Regions from separate parts of the Roseibium album genome, predicted to be linked through region 3. Evidence: riboswitches for the same ligand, from Rfam matches in the RefSeq annotation. Region 3 holds a riboswitch; each other region holds the start of a gene.
What was found. Region 3 has a riboswitch for cobalamin ahead of ACO6TI_RS24775 (energy-coupling factor ABC transporter permease). Riboswitches for the same ligand answer to the same signal wherever they lie in the genome.

Region 1 (7,093 bases), 170 kb from region 3:
ATACTTTGCGGAAAGTTCCGGTAGTTCCAATACGCCGTCACGCATTTCCTCATCGAGCGTTTTCCATCCTGAAATGCCGGTATAGCCAACCATATGATCGCGGAGGCCGAGAACGAGCATCATTTCGGTGAGGTTGACATCATTGGAAACGGCCGCCATTGGCGGAGCGTCGAATGTCACTTCTCGATCGCAGCTTTTTACCGTGGTCTGTGCCAGCGCAGATCCTGCAAAAACGGTGGTCGCGAGGCCGATTGCCAAACGTTTCATGGAATTCTCCGGTACTTAAAGATGAAAGGTAAGATGTGCTTGTTCGCTCGGCGCAAGTTGTTCCAGTCGCGCCTGCACGGAATAGGCTTTTTCGATGTGGTCCGGTGTCAGAACGTCTTCCGGTTCTCCGAACGCGACCGCCGCCCCTTTGTGCAGCAACAGGACGCGGTCGCAGACGCGGCCGGCAAGGTTCAGATCGTGCAGGCTTGTGACGATAGTGATGTTGAGGCTGGATATCAGCGCAACGATTTCCAGCTGGTGGCGAATGTCCAGGTGGTTGGTCGGCTCATCCAGAATGAGCAATTCGGGCTCCTGGGCAAGTGCACGGGCAACCATCACCCGCTGGCGCTCGCCACCGGAAAGCGTTCCGAAGGATCGCGCGGCGAGCGGCAGCAATCCCATCCGGTCCAGGGCACCTTCGGTAATTTCGAAGTCGTCGCTGCCATTTCCGGCAAACCCCGTCCCGTGCGGACGGCGGCCCAGTGCGACGATCTCCCGGACGGTCAATGCAAAATCAGTGGGCTGCTCCTGCAGGACGGCAGCAACTTTCTTGGCGGTCGATCTCGCGGACATTTTCCAGATATCCTGACCGTCGAGAAAGATCGCACCGGTACTCGGCCTGTGAAAACGATAAAGTAGACGCAGAAGCGTGGATTTGCCCGCACCGTTGGCACCGGCCAGTCCCAGAACCTGGCCTGCGGCGAGATCGAAACTGACGGGATGCAGGATGGTATTGCCCTGCCCCGCGCGCCATCCGGCCTGCCTGGCCGAAAGGGCCGCGCCACTCATGAAACGGTTGCCGTATCTGCTTCGGTCACGCTCATTGCGGCCGGTATGCGCGCGAGTGCCGATCGCCGGAGTTTGCCGGGACGGTCCGCAGAGTTGCACCAGCCATTCGCCAGAACCCTGTACTGCCGGGCAAAGGCAACCAGATCATCAATATCCGTCTCCGGATCGATGTCACCGAAAAGATAAGTCGCCTTTTCATTGGCTCTGTAGGCAACCGTGCAGGGCCGTGAGCATCCTGCCATGCACGCGATACCTGAAACTTCAAAGTCGTTTCCGGCAACCGGTAAGGCGCAGGTCAAGGCCTCCCGCAGCTTGGCGATCAGTTCAAAACCCGGCCGAAAGTCGCTGCCATTGTGCCTGCAGGACGTACAGACGAATATCTTGTGCGATTCACGACTCATCTGCCATCCCCGACGTTTCCACGTGTTTGTCACCGCCCGAATCCGAGCTGCCCGATTGTTCATGATCAGACCGCCGATCCGGAATCTGCACCTCATTTAAAAGGCTATGTCGCAACTTATGTAATGTTATTACATTACGTTCACTTTTCGATGCAAGCGGAAATCTGCAGCCATTGGGGCACATGGCTCTGGCTGCGCGTTCGCCCAAAGCACCGGCCTTGGCTAGAAAAACGGGTATGAAATCAGCATTTTCGTTTCTGGTCCGGTTCATTTCGCCCTCCGCGATTACACGGGGCTTGCAGGAACCGAAGGTCTAACTCTGTCAGCGATCGCTGTTTTGCCATGCCATCCGCTCCTCCGGAACACCCCGTCCGGGTTGAAGTTTGTGATGAAATGGCAGGTCTCCTGACTTGCGGGTCATGGCTTGCCTGATCCTTCCCGGGGTCTCCCCAGTGGCGCTTTCAGGTTTGCTCACCGCTCACAGTTGCGGGGGCAGTCACGGACTTGGTGCCTTTTGGCTACGCCGCACCGTGTTCCCTTTTAATCCCGATCCGGCTCCGGATACGAGAACCATAAGACCATTGATTGGCTGAAATTGAGGAAGCTGTCAATCGACAAACCGACCTGTGTCTTCCAGGCAGCGACATATGGCAATTTCAGCTGGTTTGAACCGTTTCTGTTACCTTGTTGCCGCGGTCCAACTCGACAAGAGTCCAAAGAACCAACAGTGCCGTGCAGATGTAGCCGGGAGGGATTGAGCGGGCTTCGTTGGAACAAGACTTCTCGATCATGTGGAGCCACAATCAAATGTCAGGACCTCAAGACAGGAATGGTTTCGACCAGCCGCCCAGACGATAGTCCAGCACCTCATGCATGACCGGATCATCGCCGGTGAAAAAGTGTGAATGCGCGAGCTCGCGAACATTGGTTGCGTTCAATTCAAGACAGTATATGCGGTATCCAGTCCTTCCCCTTGAAATTTATAGCGCCAAAGAAAAAGAAAATGGGCATTGATACCAAGCATAATCCGAATAATCTTCTACTCACCGGGCAAACTTCCAAATTGATTGCATAAAAGAGAGACCGCCACCCGAAGATGAAAAACCTGATTACTAGTTGTATGATCTTGGTTGCAGTGGTTCTTACCCCGGTATTCGGTGAGGCAGCCGATGACACCAAATCCATATTGATGATCACTTGGCGTGGCCTCACGCCTGCCGAAGAAGGGTTCGTCGAAAAACTGGGCGAACTTGGCATCGATGCCGACATTGATCACTTTGACGCAAACCGTGACCAGACAGAACTGGCCGGGTTTTTACGGGAAAATCTCGACGTTCTGAAAACACGGGACCTGATCTACACCTTCGGAACGACCGTCACGCAGACAGTCAATAATTTCGACATCGCAAATGTGCCCCGTGTGTTCAATATCGTGGCCGACCCGGTCGGTGTCGGACTGGTCGGGTCCCTGGATTGCCCGCCCCCCGGCATGACCGGTGCCAAGATGTCCCTGTCACCGGACGTGAACCTGGAGTTGTTTCGAAAAATTCACCCTGTCCAAACCATGGCGATCCTGTTTGATCCGCGGGAAAACAACGCTGTCTCAGAGGCCGACCACCTCACGATTGCAGCAGAAAAACTCGGCATCACTCCCAAGCGGCTTCGCTTTGCACCGGATGCGGACGAAACCGATCTTCAGCTTTCATCTCTGATCCCGCAGCTTGAAGGCGTCGACGCGCTTTACGTCACCGCTTCATCGTCGTTCATCGCACATTCCGGGATCCTCAAGGAGATCATTCCGGACGACCTCGTCAGCATCGGATCGTCAACGGCCTATATCGACGAAGGAATAACGCTCGCCTTTGGTACAGAGTATCGTGAGCGAGGAGAGGCAGCAGCGGAATTGGCGGCGAAAATTCTGCTGGACGATGTTCAGCCAAACAAGTTGCCGATCGACGAAATCGACGCTGCTGACGCTATCCTCTTCGTGAATGCAGACAGCAAGGCTGCGTCAACGCTTCGCCTTGAGAATGCGACCAACACTGTGGTCTACAAGTAGGTTCGCCTGTCTTGCAGACACATTGAAGGCCCCTGGGACAACAAACATATACAGACCCGGTCAACAGCTGATAGCTTTTCGCGATGCCGCATCTATTTCTCAACAGGCCCAGAAATTTCGATCTGCTGGCCAAGCACGAAACCGTACGCAAGGACCTTGTCTGGGAAAGTCTCAACGCCGCGCTCTACAAGATCGGCGGGGTGATTTTCATCATCGGCAGCGTACTGTTTTTTCCAGCCTTCGCGAAATACGCAGATATCGGCGCCTGGTCCTTCATCGCGGGTTCCGTGCTCTATCTCGTAGTCACAGGACACGACCTTCTGGAAGTTTTCAACGCGGGTCGCCACCGTGAAGGTGAACCCTCTGTCTGGGACAGACTGGAAACCCTGGCTGCACTCACATACGTCACTGGAACGATCCTTTTCATTGTCGGAAGTGTCTGTTTCCTGAAACGGTATGATGCCACCGAGGCGGGCGCGTACTGTTTTGTTGTCGGCAGTCTCCTGTTTGTGGTCGGTGCGGTTGTGAATGTCCTGCAAATCATCACTGCCGGATCTCTGATCAAGCTTCAATTGATGAACCTGACAGCCTTGTCCTTTGTGACCGGATCGGTGCTGTTTGCCGTTGCGTCTGTGCCTTATCTCTGGACGATTGAAAGCAAATCCGATGCGCGTGAACTTTTTTCTTATCTGGCGTTTTTGTATCTGACCGGCAGCATCCTTTTCCTGCTGGGCGGGGTCTTCAACTATTGGCGTGCGCTCCTGGTCATTCGTGGCGTCGCGCGCTCGCAAAAGCTGAAACCCGCGCCGGTGAAATGATCTCCTGCAAGGTCCGGAACGCGGTTTTCATACCTGCGGACCGGAAAACCAAAAGCTGGGTCGCAATGAAGATCAGCGTCTTTCCGAACCGTCAATCGAGACACCGGGCGGCAAACGGTCCAACGGATTGCATCAGGCCAACGCTGTCTGTCATTCGCGCAAAGTAATGGAACGGCCAATTCATTTGACGCAAGGACAACGGCGCGAGGAATTGGCAATGCTGCAGTCACGTTCGTGATGCATTAAGGGGTTGTCATGACGTTTCCTGGCAGATTGAACAACACGCAAAAACTAAATATGCTCAAAAAAATGACCCTGAACAGCTGAGTGTTTCTTCAGCTGTTCAAGGTCCAGGTTTCAGTATCGAGGGCGGCTGCTCAACGCCCGATTGCAGAATAGGTGAGAATTGAGATCTTACGCTATCCTCTCAATATGGGATGGCGCCGGTTTTGATAATCATGTTCCAATAGCTCAACGTGTGTTTTGCAGGTGCTGAAATGACTGACCGTGAGGTCGATATCATTCTCGTGGAAGACGATCCGGTCATGTTGCAGTCCTTGCAGACGAGCATCGGGTCAGAGGGTGATTTTACGGTTCGTGCAGCCTGCGCCAGTTATGCCGAAGGTTCCAAAGCCATCGACACCATTCCAGCGGATGTGTTGATCACGGACCTGAAACTGCCAGACGGCCACGGCTTCGATCTGATTCGGCAAGCCAGAAAAACGCACCCTGAAATGGAAATTATGGTCATTTCCGTTCTGGGTGACGAACAAAGCGTCGTAACAGCCATTGCAAGCGGTGCGTCCGGTTTCCTTTTGAAGGATTCCCGCCCCCTCGATATCGCACAGTCCGTCAAACAACTTGTCGCCGGTAAGTCGCCAATCTCCACATCGGTCGCGCGTTTCATTATTCAAATCGTACAAGGGACCGAAAAGGACAATCAGTCCGATGAACTCCTGACCAAACGGGAGATGGATATACTTTGGGGCATTGCCAAGGGTTTCACGTACAAGGATGTTGCGGAGAAACTCGGCATTTCAAGCAACACGGTACCGACGCACATCAAGAACATTTATCGGAAGCTTGAAGTCAATTCTCGTGGCGAAGCTGTTTTCGAAGCCATTCAGCGTGGATTGATCAACATCTCTTGAACACTTCAGCGAACAACAAGACCGTCTGGCAGCATCCTGTCGTGCTTTTCCTGTGGGCGCTCGGCACCATCGTGATCACGCTCGTGCTCGCCTTCGAAATGCTTCCTCTGCCACAAGGTGTCGCGCCGCTGACGACAATGACTTTTCAGCAAGGCGCTGCTCAGGATCAACAGACCGAGGTCGCGCTACCGGACAACTGGCGTTCTCATCCCGAACGTCCCGCCGAAGCAGGCGTCTATCGTTCCGAATTCAGATACCGGACCGGGGACGGACGCTGGGGTGTCTATGTCCCCAACTACTCCGGTCAGATTACGGTACGGGTCAACGGTACGGAGCTTTCAACCGGAGGGCTTTTGAGTGGAGACCTGATCCCCGATCAAAGTATTCCGTATTTTGCTCTCTTTTCCGGCGGAACATTGAAACCGGGTATCAACCAGCTCGAAATCGACATGACCCCGGGCGGCAAACTGGTGGGCTTTTTGAGCGACGTCTATATTGGTCCGTCGAGCCTTTTGCGCAACAGCTTTGAATGGCACTATCTGCGCGCCGTTCGCCTGCCGGAGTTGATCGTATTCTGGCAATTGCTGCTGGCACTGCTGTTGTTGATACTCTGGATCAGTCGCAAACACGAACCAGCCGCACTTTATTGCGCAATATTGCTGCTTTTCAGCAGTCTTCACGGCATTCCGATCTATCTGCCCAGCTCTGTCGATATCTCGCACGCAATCGCACTTCTCGGCTATGTGGTGAATTTCTGGCTTACCGTTATAGGTTTGCTGTTCAACATCAGTCTCGCAAACCGGAAACTGCCCTTCCCGGCCTGGTATCTCTTTGTTCTTCCGGCGCTTTCAACCATTGGCTTCCTTGTCCTGCCTTCTCCTGTTTTCGATTATCTCGACAGGTTTATCGTTGTGCCGTTTTCGCTGGTGATCGTTTGCTGGACGATCTTTGTACTCGTGCGTGCAGCCATATGGCAGCGCAGTTGGGAATGCGCGCTTCTTCTCATTGCCGCGCTTTGCTCCTGTGGTCTCGTCGTTCACGACACCCTGATCATTGCCAATGTGACACCGGACAGCAATTTCCTGCATTTCCGGATTGTCTACATCCTTATTCTGCCCTCCTTGAGTGTCATTTTCTTCCAGCGTCTCATCCATTCGATGAACCATGTCGACGATCTCGTCAGCACGCTGGAGGAGCGAATTGCGGACAAGGAAAACCAGCTTCGGGAAACTTTCTCACAGCGCCAGATTCTTGAGGGAAAGCAGGCATTGCACGATGAACGCCGGCGGATAATGCGCGACGTTCATGATGGTCTTGGAGGTCAACTGATGTCGATCATCGCGATGAGCAGAATGGGCGAATCCAATCCCGATCAGATCGAGACCTCGGCACAGGCGGCGCTTGAGGAACTGAGGATGCTGATCGGATCTCTCGATGTGGAAAACGACATATCCGGGATGCTTGGAACTTTTCGGGAGCGCGCAGAACAACAACTGGCGCTACACGACATAGAACTCGACTGGCAGATGATTGATATTCCGGCAATAGAGGGTCTCAACCCTTCGCACGCACTCAACATACTGCGCATCCTGCAGGAGGCCACGACCA
Region 2 (7,093 bases), 960 kb from region 3:
TGGCGAGACGGCCATCCTTGTTCGGATAATTCGCCAGGATCAGGGCTGTCTTTTTTTCGCTTTCCGGGATTTTTCCGAGCCTTGCCCAGTTGGCCGTCAGGTCCGATACGAATCCGATCCGGTCCGGCACCGGCGTGAAGCGAACGGGAGTTGACTGGGTGGCTTCATCAAAAACGCCTTCTTCCTTGAAGGAGACCGCGCGGGACAGAATACGGCCGTCGATTTCGGGCAGAACCACATGCATCGCCAGATCGCGGATCGACAGGCCCTGATCACTCTCCTCCCAGCCCTCCTTCGAAGACGAGGAGAACACCACCTGCAATACCGGCTTGTTGATCCTGTCCAGGGGGGTCGGCTGATGTGTTCTTCCTGCCTTGGAGACCGCAAACGCCGTGCCGTTCAGGACGACGTCCGGCTTCGCTCCGGCGAAGAGGCTTTCCAGGATCGCAACGGATTCCGCTTCCTTCAAACTGGAAACAAAGATCGGCAAGGCGTTGATGCCGGCCTGATCGAGCACCTCGATCAGCGAATCGACAGGTGCTGTCTGCGCGCCCTGGACCAGTGCCCGATAGAAGGTGATTGCTGCGACCGGTCTGGATTTTTCTGTCCAGGTGGCCTTTAACGTATCCAGGTCGGCTGCCGGTTGGCCTTTCTGATAGATCCCTGCACGGGGTAGCGGTACCGGTTGCGCAGGCTCGTCCCCCGAGCCGAGCAGAGAGGCAGCAAAACGCAGCGCGTTGGCATAGTTTCCCGCACCGCCTTCAACGCAGTATCGCCAGAAACGGTGCACTTCCTCCTTCGTCCGTGTCGACCTTGCCGTCAGCGCCTCGTCCCATTTGTCGTCGCCCGGGACAACAATGAGATCGAGGCCATACGCCCGAACTTCCTCTTCGAAGCGCTCGATCCCGTATCGCCAGTATTCAATGCCGCCCAGAATGCGCAGGATGACCAACCTGGACCCTCGCACGGTCTGTTCCGCATAAAGGTCCACCGAATAGGGATGCGACAACGCCATGAGGTTGGCCAGTCTCAGACTCGCGCAGTCGGTCCCCAGCGCAGAATGTGCGGCAGAAAAACTGCCCAATTCCGTGTCGGCTGCAGACAGGAACAGGATGTCGGCCGGTGCCTGCCCCAGATCGACAGCGTCACCGCCGTCGTCAATTCTGCGCGTCTGGCTGGCGAGAATGTGCATCAGGTCGTGTCTTCTTCTTGCTGTTTCCCGACGGGGAGTTTCCCGAGCAGGACCAATTCCCTGGAAAATTCGCCGATATCAGGCGGCAGCTCTTAGGGTGCCAAGCAATGCGCTCACAGCTTCAAGATCGAAACCCTTGAGACCGATCACGACCAATCTGCCGGAACTCTCGGCGCCAGCCGCAAACCAGGTCTCCACGCGTGGGCCAACTGCCTGAACCATGGCCGGCGCCGATTTGCCTTCTATCCGAACCGCACCCTTGATCCGAAGCACACCTTTAAGTGCCATTGCTTCAAGAACCTTCGTTTCGGCTGTTTTCAGTGCGTCGAAGGCGGGAACCTCAAGAACGTGGCTCTCGAAATCGTCATGATGGTGGTGATCATGATGGTGATGGTGGTCATCATGATCTTCGTGGTCATCATCGTGATGATGATGGTGATGCTCGTGCCGCGCCGCCATATCATCTTCAGCTGCGGACTGGCGGCCGAGCAATACCTCGATCGGCAGCGTGCCATTTTCCGAGGAGACGATGTGAACCGCCGGGCGGATCTCTGCCTGAATGCCGCTTTCGACCGACTTCAACGTGTCGGCTGCCACAAGATCCGCCTTGTTGAGAACAACAAGGTCGGCGCAACGCAGTTGGTCTTGAAACAGTTCCTCAACCGGACTTTCGTGATCCAGTGCCTCGTCCGCGGCACGCTGTGCCTCCAGGGCTTCCTCGTCGAGTGCGATCCGGCCCTCCGCCAAGGCAGCAGCGTCGAGGACCGTCACCACGCCGTCGACCGTCACCCTGGTCTTGACACTCGGCCACGAGAACGCCCGCACGAGCGGCTGGGGGAGTGCCAGACCGGACGTTTCGATGACAATATGCTCTGGTGGTGTTTCCCGGGAAAGCAGCATTTCCATGGTTGGCAGGAAGTCGTCGGCGACCGTACAGCAGATACAGCCGTTGGTGAGCTCGACAACTTCCTCGGCAGCACAATCGGGGTCGGCACAGCCATTGACCAGGGATCCGTCAAAGCCCATGTCGCCAAACTCGTTGACAATCAAGGCAATTCTCTTGCCGTTGGCGTTTTGCAGAAGATTGCGGATCAGCGTCGTTTTTCCGGCGCCCAGAAACCCGGTGACAATCGTTGCCGGAATTTTCTGACCCGGCTGCAGGTTCTGTGTCGTCATGGTGTGATTTCCAATTGCGTGTGGGGTTTCATCAGCAAGGGCAGACCGGCAGCCACAAAGACGACCTGGTTGCAAGCGTCAGCGATATCCTGATTGAGCCGTCCCTGCGCATCGCGGAACGACCTTGAAAGACTGTTCTCCGGCACGATCCCCATGCCGACTTCGTTTGATACGAAAATGCAGGCACCTCGCACCTGCCTGATTGCGGCACAGAGTTTTGCGGCGTGGGCCGGAATATCCCTGTCGGCGAACGTCAGATTGGAAAGCCAGAGCGTCAGGCAGTCCACCAGCAGCACCCGCCCGGGACGGCACTCGGACAAAAGCAGGTTTTCAATGTCGAGCTGCTCTTCAATCGTGATCCAGCCGTCGCCACGCTGTTGCCGATGCGCGGCAATCCGGTCCGCCATTTCATCATCATACGCTGCACCGGTTGCAACGTAGACCTTTTCCAGACCGGAATTTATGGCAAGGCGTTCGGCGAAACGGCTCTTGCCGGAACGGGCACCGCCGAAGACAAGCGTGGACCTTGATCCTGAACTTTCGCTCACATCTTTCTCCCCGCTGTCCACCCGACAGCGCCAAGGGTTGCACAATTGACGGCCGGTCTCCTGGCTCACGGCTGGTTGCCTCCTGCACCCCTTCCCGGTCTTCCCTGACCAGTGGTTTTCGTGCAGTCGCTCGCCGTTTACAGTTGCGGGGGCAGCTCCGGATTGGCGTCAGACGCAGACACCGGATTCCCGTTTCATCCGGATCAGGCCATTTGCCGTCACCGAAACCGTCGAAATCCTTCCTAAACACATATTCAGCCGGAGACAAGCACCGGAATCGATCTTCAGAAAAGGTCTCGGCAACGGCGGCAGGCGCCGAACCCACGCCTTCCAGGCGCAGCCACCTCGCGGAAAGACGGTTTGAAGCCAGTAAACGAGCTCAGTGGTTTGAACAGTTTTCCAAAGTCCAGATTATCATTAGCGCCCTGTTATCCTTGCTATTTTCCACTCCAGAAACAAAAAAATGATGACAGGGTGAAAAAAACACGCGCGGGGGCTTGGCAAACGGATCAAGCCTTTGATATACGCATCTCCATCGACGGGATCGGTTTCGCACCGGCCCCGACGTGGTGATCCCCAGTAGCTCAGTTGGTAGAGCAAGCGACTGTTAATCGCTGGGTCGCTGGTTCGAGTCCGGCCTGGGGAGCCATTTTTTCCAAAAAAATTTCGAGTTCGCGCGTGCCGGCAGCAACATATGATGCCGTCTGAATGAGCGTAGAGCGTCTGACAAGCGAAGTGGCAAGGTCGGGTGAACCGCCCTCACCGATTTGCTTCAGACGAACGACCAGCGTTCCATCCAGCGTTCACCGTCCATGTCCCAGTTGGAGGCCATGGCCTCGCTGACAACCACATCCTTTGCCGTTGCAAAGACATAGTTGGCGAACATCGGAACGATCGCGCCGCCATCCTCGTTCAGGATAGACTGCATTTCATAGTACATCGTCCGTCGCTTGTCGGTGTTCAACTCGGCACGAGCAGCGACCAGAAGATCGTTGAATTTCGCGTTGTCCCAGAATGTGTCGTTCCACGCTGCACCTGAGGCATAGGCGGTCGTGAACATGGCATCTTCAACCGGACGACCACCCCAATAGACCGCCGAAAACGGGTCTTTCATCCAGACATCCGACCAGTAGCCATCATTCGGCACCCTGTTGATGTCGAGAGTTATCCCCGCTGCGCCTGCCGATTGCTGGTAAAGGACCGCGGCATCCACGGCTCCGGGAAATGCGGCATCCGCCGCCGAAAGCGATACTGACAAGCCGTCAAGTCCGGCTTCCTTCAGATGGAACCTTGCCTTGTCCGGATCATAGGTTCTTTGTTCAAGTTCGCTGTTGAAGAATTGCTGACCTTGTCCGATCGGATGATCGTTTCCGACGGCGCCGTAGCCGAAGAGGATCTTGTCGACCAGTTCCTGGCGGTTGATGGCGTGTTTCAACGCAAGCCGCACATTTTTATCGGTGTAGGGATCCTTGTTTGTGGACATGGCGAAGGTGTAGTGCTGATTGCCGGCTACCGAGTGGATGGTCAGTTCCGGCCGGCGCCCCATCAGGCCAACGGTCTTCAGATCCAGCTTGTCGATTACATGAACGTCCCCGGAAATCAGGGCCGTTGTCCGCGCATTCAGGTCAACAATGGCAAGCAACTCGACACCGTCAAAGAAACCACGTTCGCTGTCCCAGTCATTGTCAAAGCGCGTCAGCGTTGCGGAAACACCCGGATCGAAATCGGTCAGCTTGTAGGGACCCGCACCATCTTGCGAGCGCCAGTCAATGGATCCATTTCCGGCCGGCAGGATGGCCAGGTGATAATCGGTAAATGTAAACGGGAAGTCGGCGCTCCCGGCAGACAGTGCAAAGACAATCGTGTGCCCGTCAATCGAGATGTCCTCAATCGAGCCAAGCAACGGTTTGGCTGCAGATGTCGAAGCTTCTCCGCGGTGAAAGTCGATCGAAGCCACGACATCTTCGGGCGTTATCGACTTTCCTGAATGGAAGGTGACACCCGGGCGTAACTTGAATCGCCAGATTTTCGCTTCGGAGTCAGCCTCCCAGCTTTCGGCAAGCTGCGGCTCCACCGAACCGTCCGCGGCAACACCCGTCAGATACCCGTTGAATCCATAGGCCAGGGCGATCATGAACCCGTTTTCCCAGGTTCCGGGATCAAGCGTGTCGGTGGTTTGTCCGTGTCCCTTGGCGACACGAATGACGCCGCCACGTTTCGGGGCGGCCACCGCCGAACGCGGGAAAACGCTGCTCGCCAAAACAGTGGCAGCGCCTGTTGTCTGTAAAAACGTGCGGCGATTCATCGATCCTGCCGCTTTCAGCCCCTCGTTCATTTGCTTCCTCCCGTCTTGAGACTTTCCGTGTTGGTACCCGCTTGTTGGTTTTTGCTTGCGTATGTCGACAAGGATCGGCCGGGATAATGAAAACCACTCGATCAAAACCACTTGGGCAATCTTTGTCTTGCACCTGGCTCGCGCCGATCATCGTCCGCAATTTCGCTGTTCGATGACTACGCTTCCACACATTTTCCCGCAGAAACAGGAGCAACTCGATTTTGTGAGAAAATTGCATTATTACTTCGAAAAAATTGAATTACATGATCGACTTTTACAGGCGCAGGGCAGCAATGCTTCAACAAACGGATATCAGGGATCTGAGTCTCAAGGGTCTGGAGTTGTTCCAGTTGTGTGCCCACAGAGGATCACTTCAGGCTGTTGCCACCGAAACCGGCCTGTCAGCCAGCACCGTCTCACATCATCTTCGCAGTCTGGAGGAAGCGCTGCGCGCTGATCTATTCGATCATTCCCGGCGCCCTCTCATCCTGACACCAACAGGCAAGATATTTCTTCGCAATATCGACAATGCGCTGCACGAGCTTCGAAAAGCGAGAGCGGAAGCTGCAGCCGGGAACATGTCGGAAGCAAGGTATCTGCGCCTCGGGACGATTGAGGACTTTGACAGCGACATTATTCCCTCGCTTGCCGTTTCCCTTTTCGGAACGATGCCGAACTGCGACTTTCTCTATCACACGGATTCCAGCCACATGATTGTGCAGATGTTGCGCAATCGCCAATTGGATATCGGCATCGCGGCATCGCCGACAGAAAGGACACGGGATTTCATTGACCGGCCTTTGATGCGCGATCCCTTTGTTCTCGTTGTTCCAAAAAACACGGGACGGACACCGAAAGAGATCGTGGGTGGCGGTGCAAATCTCCCATTCCTGAGGTTTTCAGGCAATCTGTTCATCGCCAGGCAGATCGAAGCCCAGTTGCGCAGGATGGAAATTTCACCTCCACACAGGTTCGAATGCGGAAACAACCAGACACTTCTGGCCATGGTCGCAGCAGGCACAGGCTGGACCATCACGACACCCCTGTTGTTTTCAAGAGCCCGTCGTTTTCAATCCGATGTCGAAATGCATCGTTTTCCCGGCAAGGGCTTCGCGCGAACGCTCGCAATTCTGGCGAATGCAGACTGCTCACGATCGGTCTTGGATCTTGTGGACACGGCAATAAGGACCCTGATCCAGGATGCCGTTGTCGAACCTCTTCACGGATCAAGTCCATGGCTAAAAGAAGACTTTAAAATTATTGAATAATTATTTGTTTTTGTTCGTAATATTGGTATTTTGATTGCCATTTACAAAATCTTGAACCGGGCTCGTATTTGCTCGTCTTGCTTTGGTGTCAGGTAGGTTGGATGGTGGTCTTTGAGAATATCTGCGGCGCGCTGGCGTGCGCGGTTCCACGCATCCTGTGCTCCGTTCTGGGCCCAGGTCCTCGGTTCGTCCCTGTCGGCAAGTGACGGATAAAAATAGTCCCGCTCCATAGCTTGATAGGTATTCTGCCCACCCAGAAAGTGTCCTTCTCCCAGCACGGCATCACGAATGGCCTCAAATGCCAGGGTCTCGGGTGACACCTCAATCCCGCGCAACGCCCGATAGGTCAGCGAGTGCATTTCATCATCGAGAACAAATGCCTCGAAGCTGGCGCCGAGCAATGACGCAGTCATGCCCGAACTTTCATAGATCAGATTTCCACCCGCCAGGGCCGCCGCCAGGCTGGTAATGCCCTTTTCAACACCGGCTTGCGCATCGATGGCCTTGGCATCGGTCATTGACGATGCAACGCCGGATGGCAGACCCAACCAGTTGGTCAGTTGCGCGGAAGCCG
Region 3 (7,093 bases):
GTGGGTTCTCGAAGGCGCGCCATATGGGCAAGCGCCGCCCGGGTCCTTTGTTCATCATCCGGCGGGGGCAGTACACGGACGCAGGACATTGTCCGAACCGTTTCTCGGTGCATGGCGCTGGAGTGGAAATCTTGATCTGGCGAGCTTTGGGGTTGCTCGCCGGTAGAATTGCCGTTGTTGTCGCAGCCGCTGATTTTTTTTCACATCTGAAAATGCCGCTTTTGCGATCTCCCTGCAGAGAGAAATTCGAATAGAGTGCCGATGTCACCCAAAGAGTCAAAGCACACATCAGAGGCCCGCATGACGTCTGAAGAACTGCGAAGAAAAAAAGCCGCAACAAAAGCGATCCTCTTCGACAAGGACGGCACCCTGCTCGACTTCGACGCAACCTGGACACCTGCCTACGAGGAAGCGGCGAGGCTGGCTTCAAGAGGTGTGACAACCGATGCAGAGCGGTTTCTTGAGCTGACCGGACTGGATCTTGCAACGCGCAGATCGGAGGCCGGGTCGCTGCTTGCTGCGGGCAATTCTGAAGAAATCGCCGAGGCCTGGATAGCCGGAGGTGCGGATTTTGGCCTCGCGGATCTGACCACTGAGCTCGACCGCATATTTGTTTCAAAAATGCATGATGCCGCCCCTCTGCCTGGCATTCGAGAGGCAGTGGATGCGCTCCTGGCGCGTGGCTTCAGGCTGGGGGTTGCTTCAAGCGACAGCGAAGCTGCAATCCGCGCCTTTCTGGAGGGCACGAACCTTGCACCGAAATTCGACTTCGTGACGGGGTATGACACAGGTCACGGTCCCAAACCTGAACCCGGCATGGTGCATGGATTTGCCGACGCGATCAGCGTTCCCACGTCTGGAATCGCGGTCATCGGCGACAACACCCACGACATCGAAATGGCTCATGCTGCCGGTGCCGGCCTGACGATCGGAGTTCTGACAGGAACGAGCGCACGGCAGGAACTTTCGCCGCATGCGGATGTTGTTCTGGAAAGTGCAGCCGACCTGATCGGGTTTTTCCCCTGAACCGATACCACCAGTGCCATCGCCAAAAAAAAGGGCGGCCCGTTGCCGCCCTTTCCCGTATTTGAAAACAGCCCGCGTTTCAGGCAGCAGGTTGGTGAAGACGGCTGTTGAACGCCATCGTTCTTGTGAATGGTGCCAGTGTCTTGGCTCCCGCAAGAACGGCCAGGTCCAGAAGGGGCTCACCCAGAACGACCAGCATGTAGGCAATTCCGAAAGTCCCGACTGACGCCAGGTTTTCTGCGCCGAAACCCTGTCCGTAAAATGCCCAGAAGGCGACCCAGGCGACAACACCCCCCTGATAGGTCGTCGACAGCGCCAGGGCCTGCGCATAGGAGACATCCACATAGGCCGTTTTTTCAGGGATGATTTTCTTTGCCAGCAGGCTCACGGCCCACAGCGGCACGATCAGAGTTGTCACGTTGATGCCGTATTGCGGCAGATCGAACGGAGCGATGAGGAAACCCTGCAGGGCAAGGCCGGCGGCCAGGCCGATCGCCGCAGGTCCCGCACCGAACATCAGGAACAGGGTTGCGCCGAGAATGAAGTGCACCTCGGACACTCCGACCGGGTAATGCGGCAGCAGCTCGAAAAAGCTGAAGACCAGAAGCGAGGTAATCAGGGAACGGACGGCAAGACCGGAAACACCACTTTTGCGCACCGTATCAAGCGCGAGTTTTCCGAGTAGACCGAAGGAAGCGGCAGCCGTGCCATAGCTGAGTACGATTTTGGCACCATCAACGATGCCAGGTTCGATATGCATGTTTTTCTCCTTTGCGCACCCTCCGTGCGCGATAGGTTTCCTGAATTGGTCGGAGCGACCGTTTGGATGGCAGGTTTCCTGGCTTACGGGTCCTTGCGCAGCCCGCCTTCCCGGCCATATCGGCCAGTGGCATGTCGGGCTTTGCTCGCCGCTCACAGTTGCGGGGGCAGCCACGGTCTAGGCCCCTGTTGGGTACGCCTCACCGTGTTCCCATTTCATCCGCCTTCACGTTCGTATCGGCGGAACCATCCATAAGCGAGGATTGCCTCTTTCCAGGAACAGGTGCAAGCGCATTTTTGCCGTGAGCCGTCGAAATGCGGCATCGTCACATATTTTCCACGGGCGTTGCCCGGTCATGTCTTGAACGAAGCCGGCTGATGCAAATTTGACGCATGACGGAAGTCACGGGAGCCGACCTGGCCACCCTTCCATCACGCAAAAAGGCAGACAGGAGATCCACCTGTCTGCCCGGTCCACGGTATCGCAGTGCCGATAAACGGATCAAACCATAAGGGTCATATCGTCAAGTATGACGCCATAATTGGACGTTACAACGACCTCATCAACTTCATCGAAGATCTCATCGGACAGGGAAAGCGTCTTTTCTTTGTTTGCGCGAATGCGGAAATCTTCCACACCGACGAGTTCGCCATCCAGATAACCTTCTACGGTGACAGTCGCCTTGCGCCAGCCCAAAGCCGTGAAGGTTGCTTCTTCGAAATCGAAGCTTTCGCCGTCGGCACGCGCAAATGAAAGGCTGTCACCATAGCTGCGTCCTGCGTAATCTCCTTCCGAGACACCCCGAGTGCGGGCCGTCACGTAGGTGTTGGTGAAGACGAATTCATCTTCTTCGTCAAACCAGCGACACGGAGAGCCGCCTTCGAAACCGATGTGGGTCTCCACCGGTGACGTTCCCTCGCCATTGAGGGTTATTTCCACTTCGGCCGTGTCGGTTCCGCCATTGCTGTCTGCAACGTCATAGACAAAGATGTCGGTTGCCGTTTCACCGTCGGAAAGATGGTCAAATGCACCATTCGGATCATAGCTGAACGTGCCGTCGCTCGCGAATGTGACAATGGCGCCTGAAGCGAGAACTGCCGTGCCGTCGGATCGGCCGGCAACGGTCTGCAAGGACATTTCGCCACCGTCCGGATCATTGTCGTTGCCCAGAAGGTTACCGCTCACAACACCAGATTCGTTCGTCGCGAAACTGTCATCGAACGCGACGGGCCCCTGATTGCCTCCGGACGGTCCTTCCGTCTGCGTCACCAGTGAGATGTTGTCGACATAAAAGGGTTTGTCCCTTCGGCTGCTCACCACCACTTCATCGACGCTGTCGAACCTTTCATCCAGTTCAAGTTCGTAAGTGCCTTTTGAGTTGATGCGAACCTTCATCGATCCGACAAGAACACCGTCATCATAGGCTTCAACAGTCACGCGCGCCCTGCGGGTCACGGATTGAAGCAAAATGCCGTCAAGATCGAAATCCGAGCCACCTGCCGAAATCGTGAAGCCTGATGTCGCCCCGGACAGGGAGCCTGCCAATTGGCCATCTGTCGTGACGTTGATCCCCGCGAGTGAGAATCCTGCCTCGCCCATGTATTCACCAGGTGCCAGACCTTCGAAATCGATGACCACCGGCTTGTCGGTGCCCGGAACCGGATCCGGAATCGGGTCCTCATCGGGTGTTGTCTCACCGTCAATGGTAAGGTTCACCGTCGCCGTATCAAGGCCACCGTTACCGTCCGAGACCTGATAGGTGAAGCTGTCGGCGCCCTTTTCACCGGCGTCGAGTTCGTCAAACGCGCCATTCGGATCATAGTCAAATGTTCCGTCGGCATTCACCGTCAGCAGCGCACCGGAATCCAGCACGATCTGCGAGCCGACCGAAGCGGAAGAGCCGTTGACGGAGGCAACCGACAGGCCGTCACCATCTGCATCCGTATCATTGGCAAGAAGGTTCTGGCCGGAAAGCAGGCCATCCTCACCGACAGTGTAGCTGTCGTCGGCCGAGACCGGTGCCGTGTTGTCATGCGATCCTTCAATGGTGATCGTCACCGTTGCCGGTTCGGAGTTCCCCTCGCCGTCGCTGGCAACATAAGAGAATGTCTCCGTTGCGGTCTCTTCATCGTCCAGGTGATCAAAGGCACCGTTCTGGTCATAAGAGAATGTGCCGTCGGCATTCACCGTCAGCAGTGCGCCGGAATCCAGCACGATCTGGGAACCGACCGAAGCGGAAGAGCCGTTGACGGAGGCAACCGACAGGCCGTCACCATCGGCATCCGTATCATTGGCAAGAAGGTTCTGGCCGGAAAGCAGGCCATCCTCACCGACAGTGTAGCTGTCGTCGGCCGAGACCGGTGCCGTGTTGTCATGCGATCCTTCAATGGTGATCGTCACCGTTGCCGGTTCGGAGTTCCCCTCTCCGTCACTGGCAACATAGCTGAAGGTCTCCGTTGCAGTCTCTTCATCGCCCAGGTGATCGAATGCACCGTTCTGGTCATAAGAGAACGTGCCGTCGGCATTCACCGTCAGCAGCGCACCGGAATCCAGCACGATCTGCGAGCCGACTGAAGCGGAAGAGCCGTTGACCGACGCCACCGACAGGCCTTCTCCGTCGGCATCCGTATCATTGGCAAGAAGGTTCTGGCCGGAAAGCAGGCCATCCTCGCCAACAGTATAGCTGTCGTCGGCCGAGACCGGTGCCGTGTTGTCATGCGATCCTTCAATGGTGATCGTCACCGTTGCCGGTTCGGAGTTCCCCTCGCCGTCACTGGCAACATAGCTGAAGGTCTCCGTTGCAGTCTCTTCATCGCCCAGGTGATCGAATGCACCGTTCTGGTCATAGGAGAACGTGCCGTCGGCATTCACCGTCAGCAGCGCACCGGAATCCAGCACGATCTGCGAGCCGACCGAAGCGGAAGAGCCATTGACCGACGCCACCGACAGGCCGTCACCATCGGCATCCGTATCATTGGCAAGAAGGTTCTGGCCGGAAAGCAGACCATCCTCACCGACAGTGTAGCTGTCGTCGGCCGAGACCGGTGCCGTGTTGTCATGCGATCCTTCAATGGTGATCGTCACCGTTGCCGGTTCGGAGTTCCCCTCGCCGTCACTGGCAACATAGCTGAAGGTCTCCGTTGCGGTCTCTTCATCGCCCAGGTGATCGAATGCACCGTTCTGGTCATAGTCAAATGTTCCGTCGGCATTCACCGTCAGCAGCGCACCGGAATCCAGCACGATCTGGGAACCGACCGAAGCGGAAGAGCCGTTGACCGAGGCAACCGACAGACCGTCGCCATCGGCATCCGTATCATTGGCAAGAAGGTTCTGGCCGGAAAGCAGGCCATCCTCACCGACAGTGTAGCTGTCGTCGGCCGAGACCGGTGCCGTGTTGTCATGCGATCCTTCAATGGTGATCGTCACCGTTGCCGGTTCGGAGTTCCCCTCGCCGTCGCTGGCAACATAAGAGAATGTCTCCGTTGCGGTCTCTTCATCGTCCAGGTGATCAAAGGCACCGTTCTGGTCATAAGAGAATGTGCCGTCGGCATTCACCGTCAGCAGTGCGCCGGAATCCAGCACGATCTGGGAACCGACCGAAGCGGAAGAGCCGTTGACGGAGGCAACCGACAGGCCGTCACCATCGGCATCCGTATCATTGGCAAGAAGGTTCTGGCCGGAAAGCAGGCCATCCTCACCGACAGTGTAGCTGTCGTCGGCCGAGACCGGTGCCGTGTTGTCATGCGATCCTTCAATGGTGATCGTCACCGTTGCCGGTTCGGAGTTCCCCTCTCCGTCACTGGCAACATAGCTGAAGGTCTCCGTTGCAGTCTCTTCATCGCCCAGGTGATCGAATGCACCGTTCTGGTCATAAGAGAACGTGCCGTCGGCATTCACCGTCAGCAGCGCACCGGAATCCAGCACGATCTGCGAGCCGACTGAAGCGGAAGAGCCGTTGACCGACGCCACCGACAGGCCGTCACCATCGGCATCCGTATCATTGGCAAGAAGGTTCTGGCCGGAAAGCAGACCATCCTCACCGACAGTGTAGCTGTCGTCGGCCGAGACCGGTGCCGTGTTGTCATGCGATCCTTCAATGGTGATCGTCACCGTTGCCGGTTCGGAGTTCCCCTCGCCGTCACTGGCAACATAGCTGAAGGTCTCCGTTGCGGTCTCTTCATCGCCCAGGTGATCGAATGCACCGTTCTGGTCATAGTCAAATGTTCCGTCGGCATTCACCGTCAGCAGCGCACCGGAATCCAGCACGATCTGGGAACCGACCGAAGCGGAAGAGCCGTTGACCGAGGCAACCGACAGACCGTCGCCATCGGCATCCGTATCATTGGCAAGAAGGTTCTGGCCGGAAAGCAGGCCATCCTCGCCAACGGTGTAACCGTCGTTTTCAGCATCGGGCGCGGAATTCGTGTCCGCCTCGAGCGAATCCAGGATGGACTGATGGCTGACTGTCTGATCTGCAAACCCAAGCCACTCGACCGTAAACTCCACAAGGTCCACGGCAACATTGATGACCTGAAGGAACGAGCCGCTCACTGCAAAACTGTAGTCCGAAAAATTGCCGGAGAAGATAGCCGTATCCGTTCCCGATCCACCGAGATAAGTGTCATTGCCCGCGCTGTCGTGGAATGTATCGTTGCCACCATTCCCGGTCAGGGTATTGTCGGCACTATTGCCATGGAACGTCTCCGCTCCCGAACCGCCGATCGCGTTTTCAATGATCGTGCCTTCCGCAATTGTCAGGTTTCCGGTTCTGCCGCCGATGCTTGATACCGAAGGTCCCGTTGACTGACTGTCGCTTGGCGCAAGGTTGATTACGGAATTGTTGCCATAGCCCGACAGGTCGAGCGTATCGATGCCACCGCTGTCGACAATTGTTGACGCGGTCCTGTGCGCATAGCTTGACCATTGCGCCCAGATATCACTCACATCGGACGTTACCGTCGTGTTGAAGCCCCAGGTCGTGTTTTCTGTAAATGCATTCGAAACGCCGTAACCTTGTGACCCGTAGATCGCATCCAGCGCCATCCAGTCGACGGACATCGGTGTTTGCAAAAGCGCACCCGACGCATCTACATTCGTATTCTCTGTCTGGCTGAAATAGGACATCATCGATGCCTGCCAGCTGTCATTTGCAAAATTGTTGCTGACACCGAAGGTCGCAGAGCCGTTGTAGTTGCCCTGGTGACCGAGGCCGAGCGCATGACCGATCTCGTGGAAGATCGTTTGCAGCGTGTAGTCGTTGTAGGTCGACGTTCCCCCCGACCAGGAGCTGGCAACATTCACATAGCT

Region 1: linked by a shared signal. The riboswitch ahead of ACO6TI_RS23950 (DUF1636 family protein) and the one ahead of ACO6TI_RS24775 (energy-coupling factor ABC transporter permease) in region 3 are both predicted to bind cobalamin.
Region 2: linked by a shared signal. The riboswitch ahead of cobU (bifunctional adenosylcobinamide kinase/adenosylcobinamide-phosphate guanylyltransferase) and the one ahead of ACO6TI_RS24775 (energy-coupling factor ABC transporter permease) in region 3 are both predicted to bind cobalamin.

The regions. Positions count from the first base shown of each region.
Region 1 is NZ_OZ247583.1:5,215,627-5,222,719, forward strand. It holds gene ACO6TI_RS23940 (ABC transporter substrate-binding protein) at 1-267, opposite strand, end outside; gene ACO6TI_RS23945 (ABC transporter ATP-binding protein) at 283-1,056, opposite strand; gene ACO6TI_RS23950 (DUF1636 family protein) at 1,053-1,457, opposite strand; cobalamin riboswitch at 1,836-2,047, opposite strand; gene ACO6TI_RS23955 (ABC transporter substrate binding protein) at 2,578-3,516, shown strand; gene ACO6TI_RS23960 (YrhK family protein) at 3,600-4,334, shown strand; gene ACO6TI_RS23965 (response regulator transcription factor) at 4,832-5,485, shown strand; gene ACO6TI_RS23970 (ATP-binding protein) at 5,482-7,093, shown strand, end outside.
Region 2 is NZ_OZ247583.1:4,424,329-4,431,421, reverse strand. It holds gene cobN (cobaltochelatase subunit CobN) at 1-1,192, opposite strand, end outside; gene cobW (cobalamin biosynthesis protein CobW) at 1,271-2,368, opposite strand; gene cobU (bifunctional adenosylcobinamide kinase/adenosylcobinamide-phosphate guanylyltransferase) at 2,365-2,916, opposite strand; cobalamin riboswitch at 2,950-3,163, opposite strand; tRNA gene ACO6TI_RS20115 (tRNA-Asn) at 3,490-3,565, shown strand; gene ACO6TI_RS20110 (ABC transporter substrate-binding protein) at 3,689-5,251, opposite strand; gene ACO6TI_RS20105 (LysR family transcriptional regulator) at 5,545-6,519, shown strand; gene ACO6TI_RS20100 (trimethylamine methyltransferase family protein) at 6,561-7,093, opposite strand, start outside.
Region 3 is NZ_OZ247583.1:5,381,257-5,388,349, forward strand. It holds gene ACO6TI_RS24765 (dimethylsulfonioproprionate lyase family protein) at 1-166, shown strand, start outside; gene ACO6TI_RS24770 (HAD family hydrolase) at 301-1,026, shown strand; gene ACO6TI_RS24775 (energy-coupling factor ABC transporter permease) at 1,106-1,786, opposite strand; cobalamin riboswitch at 1,838-2,051, opposite strand; gene ACO6TI_RS24780 (Ig-like domain-containing protein) at 2,288-7,093, opposite strand, start outside.